2 regions of the Longicatena sp. 210702-DFI.1.196 genome follow, and region 1 is predicted to be linked to the other one. Evidence: riboswitches for the same ligand, from Rfam matches in the RefSeq annotation. Region 1 holds a riboswitch; the other holds the start of a gene.
What was found. Region 1 has a riboswitch for ZMP and ZTP ahead of LI241_RS07010 (phosphoribosylaminoimidazolecarboxamide formyltransferase). Riboswitches for the same ligand answer to the same signal wherever they lie in the genome.

Region 1 (3,439 bases):
TTATCGTTAAACCAATTATAAGCGTGACTTCTTGATAAATTTGGTTTATATCCTAAAATTTCATATGCTCTACCCCAAGCATAAGCTGTACAGTTTGGCATACCATAACCAGATTGATAAAAAGGATTATCAGAATAATAATGGTAATCACTTTTACTTGGTGCCGATGTCCTTGGATAAAAAATGGCAGCAGCCTGTAGTTTCGATAATACATTGCTATCTTGAAAAATAAAGCTCATTGATAAAAAAAGTGATAGTAATGCAAATGATACTTTTCTAATTGTCTTTTTGCTTGTTTTCATCTGTTTCCCTCCATGAATAAAATAAGAAATGGACTCATTCCTATCTCATTAGTATGCCTTTAATATAAGCCTATTTGATTACAACCTCAAGCATTTATACAAAAATTGCATAATCAGTGTCATTTATATAAAGAAAAAACCTCAAATAAGCTCATATGCCTATTTGAGGTTAATGACTTAATGATGGAACAGACGCACATGTGTCATACACATGGCGATATTATATTTATCGCAAGTCATAATCACATGATCATCACGAATAGAGCCACCCGCCTGTGCGATACAAGAGACACCACTCTTATGCGCACGCTCAATGTTATCACCAAATGGGAAGAACGCATCAGAACCTAACGCAACATTTTGTAAGGTTGCTAACCATGCTTTTTTCTCTTCTTTTGTAAAGGGTTCTGGTTTCGCCATAAACATCTCTTGCCACATGCCATCATTCAATAAATCTTCATAATCATCAGAAATATAAACATCAATCGCATTATCACGATCAGCTCTGCGAATGCCATCTTTAAATGGCAAGGTCAATACTTTTTCATGCTGACGAAGATACCAATTATCTGCCTTATTACCTGCTAAGCGGGTACAATGCACACGGGATTGCTGACCGGCTCCTATTCCCACAGCCTGACCATTTTTTACATAACATACGGAATTAGATTGTGTATATTTTAATGTAATCAAAGCTACTAATAAATCACGTTTTTGCTCAGCGCTCAACGTTTTGTTTTGGGTAGGAATTTCTGTAAATAAAGCATCACTAATTTTAATATTGTTTCGCCCTTGTTCAAAAGTAATACCAAAAACATCCTTTTGTTCAATAACTTCTGGCACATAAGATGGATCCATCTGAATCACAACATACTTCCCTTTTTTCTTTTTCTTTAAGATTGCTAATGCTTCTTTGGAAAAGGAAGGTGCTATAACACCATCACTGACTTCTTTTGATAAATACTTTGCACAAGCAGCGTCACATTCATCACTTAAAGCCGCAAAATCCCCATAGCTTGACATACGGTCACTGCCTCTGGCACGAATGTATGCACTTGCCATTGGTGTTAACTCCACATCATCCACAAAATACATCTGCTTTTCAACATCGTTTAACGCCACATAGACAGCAGCTCCGGCTGGTGATACATGTTTAAAGCTAGCCGCACTTGGCAATCCTGTAGCTTCTTTTAACTCCTTTACCAATTGCCAGCTGTTAAAAGCATCTAACAAATTGATGTATCCAGGATTTCCATTTAATATTGTGATAGGAAGTTCCCCTTCCTTCATGAAGATACGAGCAGGTTTCTGATTGGGATTACAACCATACTTTAATTCCATTTCTTTCATTATAATACTCCCTTCCGTTAAGAATTGAAAAAAGCCGACACTTCCAGACGTCAACAAACGCCCAGACGGTCGGCTTATCTAACATTATACTCCCTGTGGTCCATTCCACTTCCGTCAGTCATATAACTATGAAAACTTTATCATGCAATAAGAAATTCGTCAATCTTTTTAGCTTATTCAAACAATCTGTGTATCCTGTGCCACCTATATAAACAATAATGTTTTAAAGCATTACGGCTATCGGATAGCGCATAAAGCAAGCCTATTTCACAACTCTTTTATTTTGCAATCTTTACCTTTGTCCAATAATCAGAAATAATTTTCTTCACATCGGCATTATATTCAAAGATTTCATCTTTCGCATAACCCACACGAGGCAGATATGCATGATTGCCATCAAATTCTCCACCTTCACTGCTTGCCTCATCTAAAACCTCTTCATTGCTGGATGCATAACCGACAAACAGTGTGTTTTTCATACTTGCTTCATAATCTAAAAGGAAATTGATATAATCATTTGCCAGTTTTGGATTTTTAGCATTCTTAGGAATGACCATGGCATCACTCCACAAGTTCGTTCCTTCCTTTGGCATATAATAGTCCATATCTTCATTTTCACTTAAGATATATGCAGCATCTCCACTATACACTAATGCCATATCTTTATTGCCATTGATCATTGCATCAATAACTTCATCCGTCACAATTTCCGGATCCATGATATCGACTGCTTTGACCAACCAATCATAAGCATCTTTCAACTCTTTTTTATCACTTGTATTCATGGAATAGCCTAAGGCTTTTAATGCCATCATAAAGGAATCACGTTCTGAGTCATACATATAGATATGACCTTTATATTTCGTATTATGGAAAATATTGAAGCCTTCTTTTTCCAAATCAGTCTTATGAACTTTCTGCTTATTATAGACAATACCAACCGTTCCCCAGAAATATGGCGCACTGTAAGTATTATCTGGATCATATTGCAAGCCTTTGACACCTTTTGCTAGATTACTCAGATTAGGAATCATAGATTTATCTAAAGGCTGCAGCTGTTTCTCCTGAATCAGACGTTCAATCATGTAATCACTTGGTACTAATACATCATAAGATTCACCGCTTTGCAGCTTCGTATACATTAATTCATTTGAATCAAAGGTATCATAAACGATTTTTACACCAAATTTCTTTTCAAATGCCGCATTGACTTCAGGATCTAAATATTCCCCCCAATTATATACCTTTAAGGTATCGCTGCCATACTTAGCAATGGCATCTTCTGGTGAAGAAGAACCAACACCGCCTTTTAAAGCAACTAACACCGAACCAATGACTAATGTAAAGCATACAGCGATGATACCAAAAACTTTATTAGAAATTGGTCTTCCCTGTTTTTGACGTTTTTCTTTCACCATTGGTACTAAATTTACAAACAGCAATGTAATGGTAATCATTATAACAATTAGGGTAGATAAAGAATTGATGCTAGGATTGATACGTTTGCTCATCGTCCATACAAGGGTTGATATATTCTTTACCCCATTGCCTGTGACAAAGTAGGAAATGATGAAGTCATCAAAGGACATGGTAAAGGCTATTAAAGCACCGGAAACAATCCCCGGCATGATTTGAGGGACAATGACCTTCCACATGGCTTTGGCTGGTGTTGCACCAAGATCCATGGCAGCCTCTGCCAGATTAGGATCAAGACTTCTCAGCTTTGGCATGACGGATAAAATGACATAAGGTGTACAAAAAGCGATATGTGCCAATAACATCGTCAA
Region 2 (3,439 bases), on a different contig from region 1:
TGTTACAGGAAATATAGCAGAAAAACTATATCAAATAGCACATTCTAATCAGTATCCTACGTTAATATGCTTGTTGGCTTATGCATTTTATTATGTGGATCTATTCCTGTTTTATATCTTTGCGCCCTTTGCCCTTGGTGGTTTTAGCTATTTGTTTTATGAAAGAAAAAACTATATCATGGCGGTGTTTGCCTTCTTCTTGTTTCTATGTACATGCCTTTTTGTATATCAAAAGCTTACAAATAGGATACAACAAAAGACGATGAAGGCGCAAAGGTGAAAACAAAACTACGCTTTGCTTTCATGAACAGTTGCCGATTACTATTCTCATATGCGCTATGTTGTGTTATAGGTTGTTTCAATAAGGGATAGGATAAGGGTATGGATAAAACATAGCAGTGTATAATTATCTGCGCTATCCTATAACCAACATAATTTCTTTAGGGTTTACATACAATGAAGATGGTACGGTTGACATTGTTGTATAGTATTGACGGATATCCATGAGAATTGTCATGAATTTCTTAATTTTTCGTGAAGCCGCTTGCTTTTTTCTTTTAGAAAAAGGTAAACTGTGAAGCAGAAAACCATCATGATGGCGAATTGCTGATGAAGGAGGTGGCATTCATGAAGAAACAAGGATTGACGGTTGTCATATCGCATGCGGATAGTACATTGGGACAGCGCATGACACGCATTCTGGCAAGACATGGTGCCGAAATGATCTTATTGTATCAGAAGTTTGATCCTGCCTTACGATTAGCTGAAAAGGTTTATGCTTGTGGCAGTGATTGTGTAATGATATCCTTGGATAATGAACCTTATTATGAATTATGCAAAACAATGGATGCATTACGTACAGATGATATTGCACGACAATTTATTTATATTCATTAATAAACAGTGTTTCCGTTACCAAATCATGAAGAGATCAGACGACATTACCTATGGTTTTCTGATCTTTTTTCATTTTAGCAGAAAGGGAAAAATTCATTAAAATAGTAATCTTTTTGTAAAGATAACTTAACGAGAAAAGATTAAATTTCTTATGAAAGAATCAAATATGAATGATTCAGCATGGGTTGTCTGACAGGCTGGTAGTAGAAGCAAAAACATGTTGAAAGGTGTCACATGATGTTTAACGCAAACAAACATCCTTTCTATGATAAAAAAACATATGTAATATCTTGACGGCACAAAAAGAACATGATAAAGTGTAGACAGTTATATGACTGACGGAAGTGGAATTGACCACATGGAGTATAATGGTAAAGCAGGGCCGACCGTCTGGGCGAAAGAGTCCAGGATGTGTATAGGCTCTTTTTCTTATTTTTGGGATAGCAACAAAAGCGATAAAAGCCTATCGTTTCAATTGCAAATCCACGTAAAAATCCGTATAATGAAACGGTAATAAGGAGGTATGTGAAATGAGCATAGAACGCAAAGAATGGGAAGGCTTTGAAGGACGTATCTGGAAAGAAGAAGTCAATGTCAGAGATTTCATCCAGAACAACTATAAACCTTATGATGGTGATGAGTCTTTCTTAGCAGAACCAACCGAAGCTACAAACAAGCTATGGGGCGAATTACAGAAATTACAAAAAGAAGAACGTGCCAAAGGCGGCGTTCTGGATATGGAAACAGAGATTGTTTCTTCCTTGACATCCTATGGCCCAGGATATATATCAAACGAATTAAAAGATTTAGAAAAGGTTGTCGGTTTGCAGACAGATAAACCTTTAAAACGTGCCTTTATGCCTTATGGCGGAATCAAGATGAGTGAAGAGGCATGTACGACTTATGGCTATGAGCCAAGTGAAAAATTACATGAGATTTTCCATGAATATCATAAGACACACAATGATGCTGTCTTTGATTGCTATACACCAGAGATGCGTTTGGCACGTCGTAATAAGATTGTAACCGGCTTACCGGATACTTATGGACGTGGTCGTATCGTCGGTGATTATCGTCGTGTGGCATTGTATGGTATTGATTATCTGATTGCCATGAAACAAAAGGATAAAGCAAACTGTGGCTGTGGAACCATGAGCGATGATATTATTCGTCAGCGTGAAGAATTGGCAGAACAGATCAAAGCTTTAAAGGGCATGAAAGAAATGGCTGCAAGCTATGGCTATGATATCAGTGGTCCTGCAACAAATGCCAAAGAAGCTGTACAGTGGCTGTATTTTGGATACTTGGCTGCCATTAAAACGCAAAATGGAGCTGCGATGAGCGTTGGTCGTGTATCTACTTTCTTAGATATTTATATTGAACGTGATATGGCCAAAGGTATCTTAATAGAAACAGAAGCACAGGAATTAATCGATCATATGACAATGAAATTCCGTATGGTAAAATTTGCGCGTATTCCTAGCTACAATCAGCTGTTCTCCGGTGACCCAGTATGGGCTACCTTAGATTTAGCCGGTTTGGGTATGGATGGCCGTCACATGGTCACAAAATCTGATTTCCGTTTCTTACATACCTTGGAAAACATGGGACCTGCACCGGAACCAAACTTAACGGTTTTATATTCCAGCAAGCTGCCACAAAGCTTCAAGGATTATTCTGCAAAGATTTCCATTGATACAAGCTCTGTGCAGTATGAAAATGATGATGTTATGCGTCCGGTTTGGGGCGATGACTATGCTGTATGCTGCTGTGTATCTGCTACGCAGACAGGTAAGGAAATGCAGTTCTTTGGTGCGCGTGCAAACTTAGCAAAATGTTTATTGTATGCAATCAATGGTGGTGTTGATGAAAAGACAAAAACACAGGTAGGGCCAGAATATCGCGGTATTACCAGTGAATACTTAGATTATGATGAAGTTATGCATAAATATGACAATATGATGGAATGGCTGGCAGATCTTTATGTCAACATCCTGAATCTGATTCAGTATATGCATGATAAATATTACTATGAAGCAAGCCAAATGGCATTGATCGATACCGATGTACGTCGTACCTTTGCGACAGGTATCGCCGGTTTCTCGCATGTTGTAGACTCTTTAAGTGCTATCAAATATGCGAAAGTAAAAACGGTTCGTGATGAAGATGGCTTAGTTGTCGATTATGAGATCGAAGGAGATTTCCCTCGTTATGGTAATGATGATGAGCGTGCAGATGAAATCGCTGTATGGCTGTTAAAGACGTTTATGGAAAAAATCGAAAAACGTCACACATATCGTAATTCAGAACCAACAACTTCTATCCTGACAATTACTTCTAATGTCGTATATGGTAAAGCGACCGGTGCATTACCAGATGGAAGAAAAGCCGGAGAACCATTATCTCCAGGTGCTAACCCTGCTTATGGTGCAGAACAGAATGGCTTATTGGCATCTTTAAACTCTGTGGCAAAACTGCCATATGAATATGCATTGGATGGTATCAGTAATACCCAGACAATCAACCCAAATGCCTTAGGTCA

Region 2: another riboswitch for ZMP and ZTP. It lies ahead of pflB (formate C-acetyltransferase); the one in region 1 lies ahead of LI241_RS07010 (phosphoribosylaminoimidazolecarboxamide formyltransferase).

The regions. Positions count from the first base shown of each region.
Region 1 is NZ_JAJCPX010000012.1:16,162-19,600, reverse strand. It holds gene LI241_RS07015 (CHAP domain-containing protein) at 1-302, opposite strand, end outside; gene LI241_RS07010 (phosphoribosylaminoimidazolecarboxamide formyltransferase) at 480-1,652, opposite strand; ZMP/ZTP riboswitch at 1,705-1,784, opposite strand; gene LI241_RS07005 (extracellular solute-binding protein) at 1,931-3,439, opposite strand, start outside.
Region 2 is NZ_JAJCPX010000008.1:44,466-47,904, forward strand. It holds gene LI241_RS05455 (hypothetical protein) at 1-280, shown strand, start outside; gene LI241_RS05460 (short-chain dehydrogenase) at 628-897, shown strand; ZMP/ZTP riboswitch at 1,219-1,300, shown strand; gene pflB (formate C-acetyltransferase) at 1,428-3,439, shown strand, end outside.